Regions from separate parts of the Pseudocolwellia sp. G5-9 genome, predicted to be linked through region 2. Evidence: predicted binding sites of a transcription regulator. Region 2 holds the regulator's gene; the other holds the start of a gene.
What was found. The regulator sigma-54, encoded in region 2, starts transcription at its own class of promoters, with help from an activator protein. The targets are predictions, from matches to a motif close to GTTGGCACGNNNNTNGNNT.
Positions count from the first base shown of each region.

Region 1 (10,438 bases), 1.3 Mb from region 2:
AAGGATTGCCGTCTAACTGAACTTCAACACCATTAAAGGCAATTGTTTGCCCTGGGGTATATGCCGCCGTAGGATATACAACACTACCATTCACATCAGTAACGGTTAAATCGGATGGGGCAGTAAAAGTAAAGCGATAACCGGGTGGATTACTTATATCGTCATAAGCCGCAGGGTTATTAATCAGCGCACTGTTTACAGAAATTCCTGAGGTATTAGAGATATAATTAGGCTTAAAATCACCAATAGCATTAGCAACTTTTTCAAATGCTTCGTCACCTGGTTGGTTAGTATCAACCATTACATTTTTTGCTATTTGCAGTTCCCTTACACCACTATCCCCTAAGTAATTAACAGAATTGTCAGGTTGTAAAACAAAAGGTTGTTTATCTATTTGGTACCCAGCAAAAATATAACCGCCGGTTTCGTCTTTTGTATTCGCTATGTCTAACAGTTGTGATTGGCTATTCGTTGCCAGCTCGGCTAAAGAATTAAGATCATCGTCATCTAATGTTCCGTTATTTGCTTGAATAAAAAGACTTTTTAATTCTTGCATTAAATTTTGAGCATTATCGAATGAGGTATCTTGCAGGCTATTTCTATTATTAGCCTGTGTTATATTTCGCTGATATTTTTCAATATTCATCAGCTCATCTTTATAACCAGCTAACGTACCATATGCGACCGCATCGTCTTTAGCTGTGATAATACGCTTACCTGTTGATAAATATTCTGACTGTTGATTAACTTGAGATTGTAAGGTACCAATTGTTTGGCTATTTTGAAGATAAAACTGGGCAGTTGAAACTCTCATAATTTACTCCTATCTCACCGCTTGAAGTAACGTGTCAAAAATAGTATTCGCAATAGAAATTATTTGTGAAGAGGCTTGATAAGCTTGTTGAAACTTTAATAAGTTCGCTGCTTCCTCATCTAGGTTAACACCTGATGTAGATTGGTTACGGTTATAAGCCTGTGTATATAAAGCTTGCGCCGTTGTTTCCACTAATTCTGCAGATTTTGCTTTTGACCCTACGCTAGCCGTAGATACTCCAAGACTTTGACTAAAGGTTTCTTTCTCACCATTAATAATGCCTTTTTCTTGGGTTAGTCCCATTAAGGTTGCATTATTACCGTTACCCACACCAAATGAATCAGCAATATAAAACTCTTCTCGTGCTAAAGCGCTTGCCCCTGTTGGACTACCTTTAATTTCTAATTGAAATGCTGCTGTAGCAGGTGAAGGAGGTAAATCTACAAGTACGCTACTACCCGACAAATATGAACCTGACGCTATACTTGAAATTGGCACAACGGCAGCATCATAAACACGATAATCAAATACACCTGGTGCACTTTCATAAATATCAACGGTTAAAGAAGTATTGGTTGTACTTGCATATGTTTGTGCGGCTAATGGATCATTCATTTGAACAATAGCGACTCCACCTCCTCCCACATTATTATCAGAGGTTGAAACATCTATAGGTGTACTTGCTGCAATCCCAGCCCCATCAGTTAAATTAACTTTCATTAATGAGGCACTATTTTCAGTTGGCCTAATAATAAAGGTATCGCCTGCGTTTGGTGTTCCTGAATCTTCAATAAACTCAAAACCATATAAAGCAAGAGAAGCACTATGTGAAGCCCCCGCAGCACCTAAGTTAACGGTTGAGTTATCTGATAAATTTTTCATGATGAAATTTACTCCATCATATTTAATTTCAAACTCATCTGTAGGTACTTTTGACACGTCAGAAATATTTACGCGTGCTTGTAAATTCCCTGTATTTTTAGAGGTAGCTAATACACGTGCACTTTCTAATGTAGTACTATTAATATCGGTAAAAAAATCTAACCCTTCTTGTTCATTTAAATCTAACCCATCATGCTGAGCTTCATTTAATGTTTCAGAAACAACCATAGCAATTCGGTTTATTTCACTTTTAACTTGCGCTAAATGCTCGTCTCTAAATTCATATTTCGCAGCGAGTGCGCCTCCTACTGAAGCCCCACTTAATTTAACAGAGCTATTAGCACCAACAATGGTTAATGTGGTTTTGTTAGGATCTGGATCACCCGCTTGCACACCAACGGATAAGGAGGTTATTCCTGCTACTAATGTCGCGCCATTACCAATCATTACACTCATAACACCATTATTATCAACAACAGTATTAACACTTGTGTATTTACTCAATTCATTTACTAAATTATCGCGAGTATCTAGTAAATCATTTTGCTGTCCAGATGTTGAATTATTAGTATGCAGTATTTGTTCATTAAGTTTACCAATCTCTACTGATATTTGAGAAATCTGACTTGCAATTTGCTCTATCTCACCATTGATAGATTTTTCCATTTGGTCAAAGTCAGCATTGAGGGATTGAAAGTTACTACTTAATACTTCTGCTTGGGTTATTGCCATACTTCTTAACCCTAAGTCGCTTGGGTTATCAGCAATACCATTTACGGTTTGATAGAATTGATCAAGAGAATTATTAATGGCTCCACCAGAAAAAGTCATAATTTCATCAAGCTGGCTTAAGTCAACATGTAACTCATCTGCGTTACTTAAATTTGTTTGACTTAATAATTGTTCTTTATATGAAAATTGGTCATAAACTCGTCTTACATCTTCTATATAAGTGCCACCGCCAATATAATTACCTCCGTAATATAACCCCGTTGCAGCATTTTGTTCTGCGCGTTGGCGGTTATATCCTTCTGTATTAACATTGGCAATATTATTACCAGTAGTAGCAAGTTGCTGCTGAGCAGCTAGTAAACCACTAACCCCTGTATTGTATAAATTAACAGACATGATTGCCTCACAACGATTGCATTAACGAATAATAATTAGGAGAAGTAATTAAAGAGAATTACTTTTCAATAAGGCTGGTAACTGTTTTCAATGTCCCTAATATTTTTTTTGCGTAATTAGGATCGGTGGCATAACCAGCACCTTGTAAGTTTTGCAAAAACTGTTCCACATTGGACGGATTTTTTAAGGCAGGTTGATATCTTTCATTGGAGGATAAGAAATTAACGTAATCATTAACACTTTCTGCTATAGATGAATACACACGGAACGGTTCTCGTTTTTTCACCATTGCGCCTTGTTGAAACTCTAACGTTTCAGTTGTGGTTTTATCGCCTTTCCAACGTGAATCCGCTTTGATATTAAACAGGTTATTAGAGCTTTCGCCTTGATTATTTCTTATGATTTTTTGCCCCCAACCTGTTTCTAAAGCAGCTTGAGCAATAACAACTTCAAACGGGATATTTAACTTGGCTTCAACTTGTTTAGCTGAGTCAGTAATGGCGGTAACAAAGTCTTGAGGATTATTAAATTCAGGTAAGAAGCTCGTATTGCTTGAAACATTTTGATCAATATCTTTAGATAAATATTTAGGGATCGTAACTTCATTTTTGTCATTTGTTTGACGATCCAACTCGATCGTTTTAGGTAAAGGATCTCTTGTGTTTTGCAAATCAAAAACGTTTTTACCACGAGAGTCTAAATTACCATTACTTCTTAATACGGTGTGAGGAGTAAAGTTTTCGCTATCGCCCCCCAGCTGTCTAACAATTAATTCAGATAAACCTAACGACCCATTATTTGATAATTCTAACGACATTTGTTGATCGTGCATGTCTCTGTAGAATTTTGTGCTTTCTGAATTAAATGGACTATCAGACTCTAAAACTTCTTGAGCGCTACGCATACTCTTTAATAGCATTTGCATAAAAATAGCTTCAAACTGCTTAGCCGCACTTTGTAATGCTTCTTCTTTATCTGCTTTATCGGTTGATTTAGACTGTTGTCTAACAGAGTTTAAGCCGTTTACATCAAGAAAATTTTGCGCATCGGTAAGTCTAGTCATAGCATTATTGATTGTTAATTATATAACAATCAACTCCCCACGTAAGGCACCCGCTTGATCTAAAGCTTCAAGAATCGCCATCACATCGCCAGGGCCAGCACCAACTTCGTTAATAGCACGTACTAAAGTATTTAAAGTAACTCCCGGTTGGAATACAAACATACGGTCATCGCTTTCGTTAACGTTTACTGAAGATTGCGTTGTTATAGCGGTATCACCTTCTGCAAAAGCATTAGGTTGTGAAACATCTTGTACCTCATTAATAGTAACCGTAATTCCGCCATGAGTTATCGCTGCAGGTAATAATCGAACATCAGAACCAATAACAATAGTACCTGTTCGTGAGTTAACAATAATTTTTGCAGAGGATCTATCCGGTTCAAATTCTAAATTTTCAAGTGTGGACAAAAAGCTTACTCGGTCGGCAATATCTCGCGGTGCAGTTACCGTAACTGAAGTTGCGTCAATAGCTCGAGCTGAGCCAGCAATAAGATCGTTAATGGTGTCAGATAATCGCTTAGCTGTGGTAAAATCAGAGTGATGTAAATTAAAGGTTATATGATCACCCGATGAAAAAGGGGAAATAACTTCTTTCTCAACCATAGCACCATTTGCTATACGCCCAACAGTGGGTGTATTAACAACAATTTTAGAGCCATCTAAACCTTCAGCACCTAAGCCACCAACAACTAAACTCCCTTGAGCGACAGCATAAGCATTACCATCTACTCCCATTAAAATGGTTTGTAGTAAAGTTCCCCCACGTAAACTCTGTGCTGATCCCATAGAAGAAACAGTCACATCGATTTTTTGACCAGGTTTAGCAAAAGCTTCAAGCTCTGCATGAACGGCAACAGCGGCAACATTTTTAATTTTAGGCTTTAAGTTTGCCGGCATAGTGATACCGAAATTACTTAACATGGTTTTAAAACTTTGTTCGGTAAATGGACTTTGTTCACCTGTTCCAGGTAAACCTACCACTAAACCATAACCTAAAAGCTGATTAGATCTTACGCCAGCCACATCGGCTAAATCTTTAATACGTTGAGCATTTACCGAGTGTGTAAATAAGCACACGATAATAAGACTGAATTTACACAACTGCTTAATTAACTGCTTCATAGTAATACCTTATTTATGGATGATTTTATAAAGCTAAGCTTTATAAAGGCCACCATGAGCTACCGAAAAATTTAGACAACCAGCCTTGTTCTTGTGCGTCAGCAAAAGCTCCTGTACCAGCATATTGAATACGAGCATTCGCCACTTTGCTTGACATAATCGTGTTGCCTGAACTGATATCTTGAGCGCGAATAATACCGGTTAGTCGTACATATTCGTCGCCATTGTTTAACGACATCCATTTTTCACCACGTATCATTAGATTTCCGTTGGGTAAAACACGTAATACATGAACTGAAATATTGCCTGTTAAACTGTTACTTTGATCTGATTTAGAATCGCCCGAGAAGTCTGAACTTTGGTTGTAGCCAAATTCCAACGAGTCTCCTTTAAAAGTGATAGGCGCTCCACCTAAACCAATAACCGAACCTAATAGTGAACTGTTGTCTTTTTTAAGCTCTGTTTTTGCATTTTTCTGTGCTTGTGTATTTTCGCTTAACACAACAGAAATAATATCGCCGACACGATGCGCCTTAGAATCCGAATAAATATTATTGACGTAATTTTCTTTAAATAATGACCCTGTGGGTACAATAGGTTCTTCTTCCATTTCAGGCATTATTGGAGCAAAATCAGGATCATTAGGTAATATTTTTGCGTTTTCAATACTTGCACAACCTGACAATTGAATAAGTAAAACACTTAGTAATATTAAATATTTCATGACTCCTCTCCTCTTTCTTTGTATCAATAGAAATAATTTTAAATAGCTCAACAATCTATAATTGTTGATTGATGTAACTCAGCATTTGATCAACAGCAGAAATAACTTTCGAATTCATTTCATAAACACGCTGGCTTTCAATTAAGTTAACCAATTCTTCTGTGGTATTTACGTTTGAGGTTTCTAAAGCACCTTGAACAATCATGCCGTAACCTTCTAAACCAGGAACACCTTGTTGAGGAGCACCACTCACAGCAGTCTCTGAATATAAATTTTGCCCTATCGGCTCTAACCCCGTAGGATTAATAAAATTGACGGTATTAATTTGACCAATAACCGCTGGTTCTGCTTGCCCTTGCAGTTTTACTGAAACTTCACCGTCTTGAGATACGGTAATAGATAAAGCATCAGGCGGAATGGTAATTTGAGGTTGCATTAAATAGCCAGCACCTGGCGTAACAACATTACCTTCCTCATCCATTGTAAACTGCCCGTTACGTGTGTATCCCGAACTTCCATCTGGCATTAATATTTCAAAAAAACCTTCACCTTGAATCATTAAATCTAATGAATTATCGGTAGTTAACATATCGCCTTGCGTGTGTATTTTTTGGGTAGCTACCACTTTAGTACCCGCACCTAGCATTAATCCTGATGGCATTTCAGTATCTTGTGCTGATTTACCGCCAGGTTGATTAATTGTTTGGTACAGTAAATCTTCAAAAACCGCTCGACTCTTTTTAAACCCAACCGTACTTGCGTTAGCTAAGTTGTTAGATATAACGGCAATTTCTTTGTTTTGTGCATCTAAGCCGGTTTTACTGATCCATAATGCTGCGTTCATATATCACCTCAAAATTCATTTAGAAAGCACGGAGTAAAGCAGAAGCACTTGAGTCTACTTCTTCAGCGGTTTTCATTAATTTTAATTGCATTTCAAACTGTCTTTGTAATGCGATCATGTCTGTCATTTCACCAACAGGATTAACATTGCTTGATTCAAGCATGCCACTCATCACTTTAACGCTGACATCTGCTTCTTCAATGTTGTTGTCTTTTCGTCTAAACAAGCCATCGTTACCCTTTTCAAGTGCACGAACATTTGGGTTAACGAATTTGATACGGGCTACTTCTTCTTGTGTAGTAACAGGAGCGCCTTCAGGCTGAACCATAATGGTTCCGTCGCGACTTATTTGAATATTATTTATAGGTAGAGGTAAAAAAATAGGCCCTGCATCGCCTACGACTAACTCGCCATTTGTTGTTTCTAGCGCACCCGTTTCAGTTAAGCGTAAATGACCATTTCGAGTGTATGCTTCTGAACCATCTTTAGATTGAACAGCTAACCAACCAGGACCTTCAATAGCAATATCAAGCGAACGTCCTGTAGATGACAAAGCTCCACTGTCAAAGTTTTGGCTGGCCACTTCAGTCATAGAAAATACCCGAGAAGGTAGTCCTTCGCCAAAAGCTTGCATTGATCTCGCTTGTGCTAAATCAGCCCTAAAGCCTGTAGTTTTTGCATTCGCCAGATTATTAGCATTAACCGCTAAGGCCTGCATATTTTGCTTCGCTCCACTCATAGCGATATAAAGCATTTTATCCATAACGAATCTCTATCAAATTAATCTGATATTAGAAATGCAATATAAGTGCCATAAAAAAGAAAGGTAGATAAGGAGGTATGATGTAAAGTAGGCCTACGGCTGTAAACCTACTCTCGTTATATTCAAGCTAATTGGCCTGACTTGAAGATATCTTCTTGAATAATAAAGTAAGATTTAATCGAATAAAATGCTTTAATTTTTTAAACCACGTACCCATTACAAGTTGATACAAAACAGGAATAACAAACATAGTTAAGCTTGATGAAAACAGTAACCCCCAAACAATTGACGTTGCAACAGGCGACCAAATAAGTGAATGCCCACCTAAACCAGAAGCTAATGAAAACAAGCCAGCAACCGTTGTAAGTGTTGTAATTAATATAGGTAACATACGTCGTCTAGCAGCATAAAAGGTAGAGTGTGTTAATGTCATACCTTTTTTAATGTTTTCATTGGCGGTTGAAATTAACACAATAGATGAGTTAACCGCTATCCCTGCTAACGCAACAATACCGTACATGGTAAACAAACTTAATGGGTCTCTTGAAACGAGTAAACCAAGAATTACGCCAACGAATGCTAGTGGTACCGTTAATAAAATCATCAAAGGCTGAAAGTAACTTTGGAATTGTGTACTTAAAATTAAATACATTAAGCCAATACCAAATAAAAATAGCATGCCCATTGCATCAATACTTTCTTGAATATCATCAAGCTCACCCGAAAAATCTAAAGACGTATTAGGGAAATCTGTCGCTATAGTTGCCCAATGCACTTTAATTAACTCATTCGCTTCTACAGTATCTATAACGTTTTTATCAATATCTGATTCTAACGTTATTGCTCGCTTAAAGTTGTAATGCCTTAAATTACCTTTTACCTGAACTGTTTCTATATGCACTAAATCTCTTAGTTCAATATTACTTCCTGAAGGGGTTGGTACGGTTAACTGCAATAAGGCATCTATATTTTCAAACTGATTAATTTCAGCTGCCGCCGACTTAACGCGTAACGCTATTCTGTCGCCTTCTCTTTGAATATAACTGACAATCTCACCATCAATTAACATTTTAACTGAACGTTGAACATCGCTTGGTGATATGCCAAAACGATTAATAGCATCGTTATTTAAAGTAAGCTGTAAACCAAAACGCCCTTTAGAGTCATCATCAATAATATCTTTATAGCGTTCATCTTTTTTCATAAATCGGGTGAGTGCATCTGTTGCTAAACGTAGCTCTTGGTAATCATCCCCCCTTACTTTAATACTAACTGGTTTGCTTGTTGGTGGGCCCCCAGCTAGCTTTAAAAATGAAATATTGGTAGGGCCAACAACGCCTGATAAAGCTTTACGTGTATCTTCAATTAACTCTTCAACACTTCTCATATCACCTTGTTTAGGTTTAAGAGAAACGAGTACTTGCCCTAATTGGTCGCCAAATAGTGGCGCCATTTCAGTAAACATTTGTCCTGCGTAACTAACAACCGAACGAGTTTCATCTTCTTTAAGCTCTTGTTTTACCAGTATTTCAACATCTTGCACTTTTTTCATGGTGTCTTGCAATGAACTTGTTGGGGGCATTTCTACATTAATATAAAATAAGCGTATGGTATCAGCAGCAAAAAAATCAGTTCTAACTAAGCCAGCAGCGATTGCACCTACTGCCAACACTAATAGCAATAACATGCCTGATAAGGTTTTTTTAGGATTACGCATCACCTTGATTAACCCGAAGCCATACTTAACTTTAAGTAAGCGAAGTGTTTTTTGACGAAATGCATCCATTTTACTAGGTTTATCAAAGTTAACTTTGGCGGCAATAATATGGCCTGGTAACATCCAATAAGCCTCAACTAAGCTAAAAGCTAATGCGACAGTAACCACAAGAGGAATGACCATCATAAACTTACCTAAAATACCGGGTAATAACATTAATGGTAAAAATGCGGCCATAGTCGTTAACACCGAAGCAGTAACGGGTTTAATCACCTCTTGTAAGCCACTCCAAGCAGCATCTATGCCTTTTACGCCTTGACGCAACTTGTAATAAATAGACTCTACCACTACAACAGCATCATCAACCAACATACCTAATGCAATTACAATAGCTAACAATACTGATGTGTTAAGTGTTTGATCTAACGCCTGTAGAACAATAAAAGTACCTGCGAGCGTAAACGGAATACCTATAGTTACTAATACACTGACACGACTGCCTAAAAAAAACCAAGTTACAATTAATACAAATAACAAACCAAATATGGCGTTAGTTTGCATAATGTTAAGGGCATTTTTAGTGATAAGCGTTTGATCGTCTACCAAGGTAAATTCAACACCTAATTCTTTACTCACCACATTTCGGTCTTTAATAAATTGATCTACACGCTCAACCAAGGCTAAAGTATTTGCGCTGTCTTGTTTCATAACAGCAAATAAAACCGCAGGACGACCTTGAAAACTCACAATACGATCTGCTTTAGCCCGTGCACGAACAACTTGAGCAATGTCTTTTAACCGTATTTCTGTTGCTACACCGTTAGCCGCTAAGATAGGGAGTTGCGCTAAAATTTCAGGATCTGTAGTTGTTCCTTGAATACGCACTAACCACTGATCTTTAGCAATACGCGCAGTACCCGCTGATATATCAGTAAAAAATGTTCGAATTGAGTTTGCAACGGTTACTGGCGAAATACCCAATTGTTGAATTTTATCAACATCAAAACGAACCTGAATTTCAGGCTCTCGCAATCCAGTATCTTGCACACGGTCAACACCAGAGATACGGGCTAAATCTTTTTCTAAAGCGCGAGCTTGTCGTCTTAAGTTTTCATCATCAGCCAAAGCTGAAACGACAACAGTTGCCGTAGGAAAAGCGTTGGCCGAGGTTACCTCAAATATTGTAGGACGCTCAGCTTCTTCTGGCATTTGATCTTCTACGTTATTTATTTCTCGTCGTAAATCAGCCACTCGTTTATCAAACTTGCGTTCATCCATATCGTGAAAACGCACTAAAATACTTGAAATAGCTTCACGACTGGTACTTGATACAAACTTAATGTCTTGAACTTTTTCTACAGATTCTTCAATAATATCAGTA
Region 1 covers NZ_CM147893.1:4,019,753-4,030,190, reverse strand. The annotation lists gene flgL (flagellar hook-associated protein FlgL) at 1-814, opposite strand, end outside; gene flgK (flagellar hook-associated protein FlgK) at 824-2,824, opposite strand; gene flgJ (flagellar assembly peptidoglycan hydrolase FlgJ) at 2,883-3,887, opposite strand; gene AC0L5Q_RS17435 (flagellar basal body P-ring protein FlgI) at 3,906-5,009, opposite strand; gene flgH (flagellar basal body L-ring protein FlgH) at 5,050-5,733, opposite strand; gene flgG (flagellar basal-body rod protein FlgG) at 5,789-6,577, opposite strand; gene flgF (flagellar basal-body rod protein FlgF) at 6,597-7,340, opposite strand; gene AC0L5Q_RS17415 (efflux RND transporter permease subunit) at 7,468-10,438, opposite strand, start outside.
Region 1: flgF (flagellar basal-body rod protein FlgF) is a predicted target of sigma-54. The motif match lies at 7,375-7,393, and genes of this name have one in related genera.

Region 2 (10,438 bases):
GCAGGTTGCTGGAAATTAATTAATCCGAACTTGAGTGAATTAATACTCAATGACTTTTCATTATCATTAAAAACGCTCACTACTAAGGTAATGGGCGTTTTTTATAACTAACCTGAACTTTGGTTAACGGGTTTTATAATATTTTGATTTATAATAAATATTTATAAAAAGCACTTGGTATACCTTGAGTTTTTATAAGACAATTAAGCTCAGTGAGGAATTTAAGAGTATATCAAGGCGTGTTTGCGTATCAATAACAATAACTGGTTTATTGGAAGTAAAAACAACGCAGATAGGCGCTTAAATAGCGTTATTGAGTAAAGTAGCTTAACCAAAGTTCAGGTTAACTAAGTTAAAAGTAAGGTCGCTGTGCCTAAAAAGGCAAATATACCTACTACATCTGTTACTGTGGTTAATATTACGCTACCCGCTAAGGCAGGATCAATATTCATACGTTTAAGTAATAATGGTACTGATACGCCAGCTATTCCTGCTGCTGTCATATTCATTAACATAGCAAAGGCGATAACAGCACCTAAAGTAAAGTCTTGTTTCCATATAGCGACAACACTCGCAATGAGTAGCGCCCAAATGAGGCCATTAAGAAAACCAACAGCAAGCTCTTTTAATAATAAGGTTTTAGAGTTACTTTCACCGACATGTCCTAGTGCCATACCGCGTATGACAAGCGTTAATGTTTGATTTCCTGCAACTCCGCCCATACTAGGTACAAGAGAGTTAAGTACGGCTAAAATAGCAAGTTGTTCAAATAATCCTTCAAACATACTGGTAACGGCTACTGCGAGTAACGCCGTGATTAAGTTAACACCTAGCCAGATAGAACGTTGTTGCGTACTTTTTAATACGGGAGCGAAAGTATCGGCTTCGTCATCTAAACCCGCCATACTCATCATAGAGTGCTCAGCTTCTTCACGAATTATATCGATAACGTCATCTATAGTAATACGACCTAGTAAATGTCCGTTATCATCAATAACGGGTGCAGAAAACCAGTCATACCTTTCAAATAATTGAGCAACTTCATTTTCAGGCATGTTAACTGAAATCGCTTCTATGTCTTTGTCGATAAGGGTTGATGTTATAACATCTGGCTTTGCTGTTACTATTGCGGCTAGAGACACTGAACCGATAAATTTATCAGACCTGTCCACCACATAAAAAGAATCGGTAGACTCAGGTAGCTTACCTTTTAAACGTAAATACCTTAATACCACATCTACCGACACATCAGGACGAATGGTAATGGTGTCGGTATTCATAATACCGCCAGCAGTATCCTCCTCGTATGATAATGCTTGCTCCACACGACTTCTGTCTTGAGAGTCCATTGAGTTTAATACGCTTTGATAGGCGCTATCGGGTAATGTTCTTAGTACTTCCGCTAAATCATCTACATCCATGCCCTCAGCAACAGCTGCGAGCTTTTCAGGATGCATACTTTTTAGAATGCCTTTACGAACTTCTTCATTTAGTTCTTCTAGAACATCCCCATGATTGTCGGGATCGATAAGTTGCCATAAAACAGTACGACTTTTAGGAGGAGATGACTCTAAAATTAAAGCTAAGTCATAAGAGGGCATGTTTTGCAGTAACTTTCGAACGTAAACAAACATACCGCTACCGAGTGCGGCATTAACTTCTAGGAGTTTTTGTTGGTTATATTCTTGTTCTGCAATTTCTGGCATAAAACCCTTCATTTAGCTTCTTAGGCGGATTATGTTTACTTCATACTTTGAATTCTACTGAAAAAGAACTCGTAATAATTGATGTTGTGTTATATCAAGTTGAATCATAAATGGCTAAGTGGCCAATTAATTAACTTGGTATCATTTATGAGTAACGCTAAATAGTACACATTATCTGTATTGAGTATGACAATATTTGGGGGTACTTATGACAGTTAGTTTAACTTAACTTAATTGTTTTTTCAGCTTTTTTCTAGTGAATGTTGTGATAGAGAACTTACAACGCGGTTATTCTTCTTCGTCAAATTTGTCAGAAAACAATTGGCAAATACTTTTTATTGCTTCTTCCGCATCAACACCTTCCGTTACAACTGTAACGGTTTTACCTTGGCTACCAGCTAATAGCATTAACCCCATAATACTACTTGCATCAGCAGAGTTATCATCTAAAGAAACAGTTACTGAGGTATTAAATTTTTGACATAACTGTGCCAGTTTTGTTGCCGCGCGGGCATGTAAGCCAAGTTTATTAGTTATAACTAGGGTTTTTTCACATTTTTTCATGGGATAACCTTATATCTACGCCACCCTTAGGTACTTGCTATGGTGATGTCTCTGTGTCGTGATTGAACATCTTCGCGTTCTTTTCTTAAATTATTTGCTAGAAGCTCAGCTATGTAGACTGAACGGTGCTTTCCGCCAGTACAGCCAATAGCAATGGTAACATAACTTCGGTTGTTACGTTCTAAGTGAGGTAACCAGGTCATCATAAAACTATTAATCTGCCATATAAATTTAGTGACTATGGGTTGGCTTGATAAATAGTCTTTTACCGGTTGATCTAATCCTGTATAGGCTTTTAATTCTTTATCCCAAAAGGGATTAGGAAGAAAGCGTGCATCAAACACATAATCAGCATCTTGCGGTACGCCATGCTTAAAACCAAATGATTCAAATACAACCACCATAGAGCCAGACTTTTTACCCAAAATACGCTCTCTTACTAAATCTGCAAGTTGGTGAGGCGATAGTTGGCTGGTATTAATGTATAAACCTGTACGGGTAGATATTGGTTCTAATAATTTTTTTTCCAAGGCGATAGCCTGATCGAGAGCTATATTTTGCTTAATGAGAGGATGTAACCTTCTTGTTTCACTGAATCGTCTAATTAAATCACTGTCATCAGCATCTAGGTATAAAATATTTAAATCAACAGTACTAGGGAGATAGTCTAATATTTCAGAAACATCTTGAGGGTTGTTAGGTAAATTACGTACGTCAATGCTCACTGCGACATTTTCATAATCATTGATAACGGTATGTGTTAGTGCCGGTAGTAAATTAACTGGAATATTGTCGACACAATAATAACCTAGATCTTCTAACACTCTTAATGCGACAGACTTTCCTGAACCAGAACGTCCACTTACTATGATTAACTTCATTGAACTGTTCGTTCCTTTTTATAACGACTAATTTCTATTTTCTTGAATAAGATTATACAAAGCTTCATTGCTTTGGCATTTACGCACTTGTTTTGCTATTTGCTTATCACTGAATAGCTTAGCAATACTCTGCAAAGTGGTTAAATGTTCTTTACAAGCGTCTTCGGGAACGAATAACGCAATAAAAATATCAACAGGCTTGTTGTCGATTGCGTCAAAATCTACAGGTATATCGGTAGTTACAATAATTGCTACAACTGATTTTGCATTAGGTAAACGACCATGAGGAATAGCAATACCGTTGCCTATTCCTGTTGATCCTAGTTTTTCTCTTGCGATTAGGCTTTCGAGTAATTCGTATGCACTATGTTCAACAATTTTATCTGCTGCTATGGTACAAATTTTATCGAGAACGCGCTTTTTGCTAGAGCCAGATACTGCACAAAATGTGCAATCTGGCATTAAGATATCTTGCAAAGTCATAATTACTACTAAAGCCTGTTTTTTATAGGTTAATGGTGGGTTGTTTTGCCTTTGTGTTTTAATATTTGACGATCTAGTTTATCGATTAAAGCGTCAATTGAGGCATACATATCATGGTTTTCTGCTGTAGCATGTACTTCTGTTCCCTTTAAATGAACAGTAGATTCAGCTATTTGATTTGATTTTTCAATGGTTAACACAACATGAACATTATTGATCTGATCAAAATGACGTTCTAATTTTGAAAATTTCGTATTAACGTATTCGCGTAAAGAGTTTGTGATTTCTACATGATGACCAGTTAAATTGATTTGCATAAGTTAAACCCTCTTTTAGTGATATTTGAAAAATTAAATTAAACTTTTTCGTTGGTTTGATGGTGGAATGGACAACGATTCTCTATATTTTGCTACGGTTCGACGAGCCACTTGTATACCTTGCTCGGCGAGTATTTCTGCCATTTTATTATCACTTAATGGTTTGGCAGGAATTTCTGCGGCGACAAGTTTTTTGATAAGCTCTCTGATTGCTGTTGAGGAGCAATCGCCACCATTTTCGGTACTAACATGGCTGGAGAAGAAGTATTTAAGTTCAAATATACCTCTTGGTGTATGCATATATTTTTGTGTTGTTACACGTGAAATAGTAGATTCATGCATTTCAACGGCTTCGGCTATATCGTTTAAAACCATAGGTCGCATAGATTCAGGGCCATGCTCAAAAAAGCCTTGCTGGCGCTGAACAATACAATTAGACACTTTTAATAGTGTATCGTTTGTTGACTTCATGGTACGTGTCATTGCTGCATATTGTTGGTTAACAGACAACTTAGGCGCGGTATCTGGATTTAACTCAACAACCCAACGACCATTTTTCTTTTCAACGGATACGTCAGGAATAACATATTGATCGTCACTTTTAACTACGCTGTCACCAGGACGAGGATCTAATGATTGAATTAAGCGAAGGACTTCACGTAATTGATCTTCTTTTAAGCGTGTTTTACGCATTAACTGACGATAATCTCTACTACCTAGTAGATCGATATAATCTTTAACAACTTGCTTGGCTTCTTTTAACCAAGGCGTTGTTAGTTCAAATTGATTCAGTTGAATCAATAAACAATCAGAGACTGAACGAGCCCCTACACCTACAGGATCAAATACGTTAATTCTTTTTAGTACTGCTTGTATTTCATCGAGTTCAACACCTTCAATGCCAACACAGTCTAAAATATCTTCACAGGAAACGGTTAAATATCCAGATTCATCTATGGCTTCAATAATCGCTATTGCAATGGTTTTGTCTGTGTCACTAAAAGGTGTTAATTCCATTTGCCATAAAAGGTGATCTTGCAGCGAGTCTTTAGTTTCGCCTTGGTAGGTATAATCTTCAGAAGGAGAGCTAATGCTACCTGTGTTTGATACGCCAGCACTGTAGCTTTCGTCCCACGTAGTATCCATGTTTAACTCTTCAGGAATATCTGTGTTTCCCATGGCTTCTGTGGTTGTCATTTCATCTATAGTTGGGGAAGAGTCTTCAGTGCCGTCTGTTTTTTTTGAATCTATTTCTTTTGTCGCATTTGCGGAAAATGCATCTTCTAAATTATTGACTGATTCATCTTGGGTATTAGAAGGACTTTCATCAACTTCTAGCAAAGGATTACTCTCCAATGCCTCTTGAATTTCTTGTTGTAAATCCAACGTAGAGAGTTGCAACAGCTTGATGGCTTGTTGTAACTGCGGTGTCATCGTTAGATGTTGTCCGATACGGAGTTGTAAAGAAGGGCGCATCTACGTATTTTTTATCCTATTCATTAATAATACAAAACGATAAAACAATATAAATATTGTTGACTGCTTATAGATAACTATAGCGTAAATTGTTCACCAAGGTATACATCTCTTACATGCTGATTGGAAAGTATTTCTTCAGAGGTCCCTTCAGCGATCAGTTCACCATGACTTACAATATACGCATGCTCGCAAACATCGAGTGTTTCTCGAACATTATGGTCTGTAATTAATATACCTATACCACGTTGCTTTAAGTGAATAATAATTTTTTTTATGTCGCCAACAGAAATAGGATCTACGCCGGCAAACGGTTCATCTAATAATATAAATTTTGGGTCTGCGGCAAGTGCTCTGGCTATTTCGACTCTGCGGCGTTCACCACCAGATAAGCTCATACCTAAATTATCTTTAATATGACCAATATTAAATTCTTCCAATAAGTGCTCTAATCTTTCTTCTCGTTCGATTTCATTAAGGCCTTTTTGAGTTTGTAAGATGGCCATAATGTTATCGTATACACTTAGCTTTCTAAAAATTGAAGCTTCTTGTGGCAGATATCCAATACCTTTTCTAGCGCGTTCGTGCATAGGTAATAAGGTGACGTCTTCATCGTTAAGAACAATAGAGCCTTCATCGTTAGGAACAAGGCCGACTATCATATAAAAAGAAGTGGTTTTTCCTGCACCATTAGGCCCTAGTAAACCTACGATTTGACCAGCGTTGACCTTTAACCCTACATTTTTTACAACCTTACGACCTTTGTAAGATTTAGCTAAACCTTTTGCGATTAACGTTGAGGTAGTCATGACTTATTGAATGTCCTGAGATAAAGTGGGTTTTGTTTTTTCTTTGGGCTGAATAACTGTTTTTACTTTATCGTTTTTATTACTTTCAGCATTTACGTATTCTGTTTCTGAGTTATAGGTAATTTTACTACCGCTTACTTCGCTACCATCTTGTTTCAGTAACGCTTGCCCAGATATGGTTACGGTATTTAAAGACGGTTCATATCTGATTTCATTAGCTTGAAGATTAATAGGTTTACCGTCTTCTAATGTTTGTTCAAAGGTTGCAGGCTTACCTTTTGCTATATAGGTTTTTTCACCTGTTGTTGTGTCTGTAAGTACTTGCACTAAATCAGCTTTGATGATCAATGTACCTTGTTTAATAACAACATTATCGATGTAGCTGAATATTTTGTTTTTAAGATCAGCTGACTGACGGCTGGCGTCAATACTTAGCTCTTGATTTAAATCAATTTTTTTAGCTAAAGCACTCGTGCTTGCTAATGACGATAGTAAAAGCAGTAGTAAGCTACTTTTTAATTTTTTTGAAAATAGTTTGCACATGTTCGGTTAGTGTCATCTGTTTGGTGTTAATATCAACAATTAGCCCAGAGCCATACATAGTAAAGCCATTACCTAAAACGACGATAGCTTGTTCTGAACTAATAATATTTGTATTTAAATCTAATTCTATTGATTTACCATGAATTTCTTGTATCAAGCTATCAGGATCAGTAGCTTCTATTTTTACTCGGTTTTTTAAGCTTACACGGTTGTTCTTAAACAGTGTGCCTTCTTTTGAACTGACTTTCCATGGAACATTTTTATTTTCTGGATATATCGTTAAGCTTGGAAACTCAAAGTGTGTAACTTCTATATCTGAATAGTGCTCCATTCTTTGAGCATCAATTATATGGCTTAGCCCGCCTTTATTATTAAATGTGTTACTTTTTAACGATTCGGCAATAAAATCAGGTGTTAATTCAGTAGCAACATTTTCAGTTATTTGTTCTTTGGATTGCAACCACTCAACTAAGCCGTATGCAATACCAGCTAATAATAAAGCAAAAAAAGCTAAGCTATATAGCCGAGTCATATACTAGCGCCAGTTGCATGTTCAAGTGTCCCTTGAGTTTGCATAATTAAATCGCACACTTCTCGTACTGCACCAAAACCACCTTTGGTATAGGTGGTGTAATGAGCAAGTTGTAATATTTGAGGATGAGCATCATTTACGGCAATACTTAAGCCAACATAAGCCATACATTCATAGTCAGGCATGTCATCACCAATATAAGCGACTTGTTCAGGCGCACAATTCATTTGGGTTAATATTTCTTTTAATGCGGGTAATTTATTTTCTTGGCCCTGAATAATATATTTTACATTGAGAGCCGTCATTCTTGTTTGTACAATATTTGATTGTCGGCCAGTAATTACTGCAACATCAACTCCGCTTGCACCTAATGCTTTTATGCCATAACCGTCTTTGGTATGGAAAGCTTTTAGCTCTTCGCCATTATTTCCTAAATATATTCGTCCATCTGAAAATACCCCGTCGATATCACAAATAAAAAGTTTTATTTGTTTGGCTTTGTCTAGAATGATTTGTTCGACATGTCCGTAAAGTGTGTTCATTTATATGATCCCCGATTTCAGAAGGTCGTGCATATTCATCGCACCAATAGGAGTATTGTTTTCGTTAACAATAATAAGACCATTAATTTTTTTGTCTTCCATTATTTTTAATGCTTCAGCGGCTAGCATATCGGGAGGTGCGACTGTAGGATCCTTCGTCATTACACTTGTTATCTCATCTTGATGAATATCTACTTTTTGATCTAAGATTCTACGTAAATCGCCGTCAGTAAATAATCCAACCAATTTGTTGTCATCAACAATAGCCGTCATTCCTAAACCTTTTAATGACATTTCAACGAGTGCATCTTTAATTTTTGCCGTACTTTGTACTACCGGTACGCGCTCATTGCTATGCATTACATCAGATAATCGTAGTAATAATCTTTTACCTAAGCTACCACCAGGGTGAGATAATGCAAAATCGTCAGCAGTAAAACCTCTCGCGTTGAGTAAGGCTACAGCTAATGCATCTCCCATAACTAAAGTGGCAGTGGTACTTGATGTAGGCGTTAATCCTAAAGGACAAGCCTCTTGAGAAACTTTAATACAAATGTGAGTGTCAGCTATATCAGCTAACGTTGAATTTGCATTACCTGTCATGGCAATTAACTTGCTGCCCATGCGTTTAATTACGGGAACTATAGATAAAACTTCAGCGGTTTCGCCTGAGTTAGATATGGTTAACACAACATCATCTTGTCTGATCATGCCTAAATCACCATGACTTGCTTCACCAGGGTGAACAAAAAAAGCGGGTGTTCCTGTACTGGCTAATGTCGCTGCTATTTTCCCACCAATATGGCCAGATTTTCCCATACCAATAACAATAACTCGTCCTGTACAGTTAAACATTAACTGACAAGCTAATTCAAAATCATCGTTTATATATTGTTTAATATCTTCGATGGCTTGTTTTTCAATATCAATAACATTGAGAGCCAGTTGTTTAAATTGTTTCATGGATGTCGTCTCGTTAATTTATTTCAATGGCGAGAAAAGTAATATTTGATACGCAATGAAAATACCCAGTAAAAGTAAGCCTTTGAGACGAGTGATTCTGAAATTACCTAACTTACGAGTAAAACAAATAACAAAGAGCAGTAAAGTCACTCCTAACATAATAGGCGCATCACGCGTCGCTGCCTTTTCATCAATATCGCCCGGCGCTATCAATCCAGTTAATGATAATACAGCCAAGATGTTAAATATATTCGATCCTATGATATTACCTAAAGCTAAATCATCCTCTTTTTTAATGATACTAGCAATACTCGCTGCAAGTTCTGGCAAACTAGTACCAATAGCCACAATTGTTAAACCAATGACTAAGTCACTTATTCCAAAAGAGCGTGCAATAAACTCAGCTGAATCTATTAAATAAGAGGCGCTTAAAGGGAGGAGTATCATGCCAACAACTAACCAAAGTACAGACATGCCAGTGCTAACTGGTTCAGGAACATCACTTTCAGCACCTAAAATTAAAGGGTCATCTACTGGCGCTGTTTTAGCTCTTCTTAATGTAATAACCAGTAGTGCAATTATGTAGGCAAAAAAACCGATAATAAGAATTAAGCCTTCAGTAAAGCTAAAGTGATAATCTGACAGCATCCAATAGGCTAATGCTGTAACAGCTAAAATAAGTGGGATTTCACGTTTTACGGTGCTTGAAGAAACCGTTAATGGTTGAAGCAATGCCGTAATACCTAAAACAAGGGCTATGTTGGTTATGTTAGAGCCTATCGCATTGCCAATAGCTGTATTAGGATTGTCTTGTAGTGAAGCTGTTGCGGCAACCATCATTTCAGGAGCTGATGACCCCATGGCAACTATAGTTAAACCTATTATCATTGGAGAAATACCTAAATTTCTCGCAAGTGAAGAGGCACCAAATACAAATTTATCAGCACTCCATACCAAAACTACAAGTGCTACCAGTAAAATTAAAACTTGAATGAACATTAACGACTCCCATCAGTTAAGGTAAATTGTCGCTGGTTGAGGACAAAATAAAAAGAAGTTTTATCAAAACCTACAGAAAAATTTTAATTATGCTCATTGATTAATCAATTTTTAACTAAATAGCGAGGAATATGATGATAATAAAGCATGCATTTAAAAACTTAGCTAAGAGGTTCTTACAATTTCTTACACTTATAGACGTTTCCTAACGTTCTTTGAACACATTTAATCACTAATTTCTAATGAAGTATTTCACGTGCTGGGTTAGAATTCTTTCGTACTTAAACTAATTTACAGTGATGTCCTTTAATAATATGCCAGATAATCTTGTTGATATTAAAAATATGTCTTTTAAGCGTGATGAACGTGTAATTTATAATGACATTAGCTTATCCATTCCTAAGGGAAAAGTTACGGCTATCATGGGGCCAAGTGGAATTGGTAAAACAACTTTATTAAGATTGATTGGCGGGCAATTAAAACCGCAGTCAGGCAGTATTATGTTTAAAGGGCAAGATATACCAAAGCTTGCTCGCAATGACTTATATGAGTTACGTAAAAGCATGAGTATGCTTTTTCAAAGTGGTGCGCTTTTTACCGATATGTCTGTTTACGACAATATC
Region 2 covers NZ_CM147893.1:2,745,766-2,756,203, reverse strand. The annotation lists gene pmbA (metalloprotease PmbA) at 1-19, shown strand, start outside; gene mgtE (magnesium transporter) at 348-1,706, opposite strand; gene AC0L5Q_RS11905 (HPr family phosphocarrier protein) at 1,995-2,270, opposite strand; gene rapZ (RNase adapter RapZ) at 2,297-3,151, opposite strand; gene ptsN (PTS IIA-like nitrogen regulatory protein PtsN) at 3,179-3,634, opposite strand; gene hpf (ribosome hibernation promoting factor) at 3,664-3,951, opposite strand; gene rpoN (RNA polymerase factor sigma-54) at 3,985-5,427, opposite strand; gene lptB (LPS export ABC transporter ATP-binding protein) at 5,505-6,236, opposite strand; gene lptA (lipopolysaccharide transport periplasmic protein LptA) at 6,240-6,779, opposite strand; gene lptC (LPS export ABC transporter periplasmic protein LptC) at 6,745-7,311, opposite strand; gene kdsC (3-deoxy-manno-octulosonate-8-phosphatase KdsC) at 7,308-7,853, opposite strand; gene AC0L5Q_RS11860 (KpsF/GutQ family sugar-phosphate isomerase) at 7,854-8,708, opposite strand; gene AC0L5Q_RS11855 (calcium/sodium antiporter) at 8,835-9,815, opposite strand; gene mlaF (phospholipid ABC transporter ATP-binding protein MlaF) at 10,130-10,438, shown strand, end outside.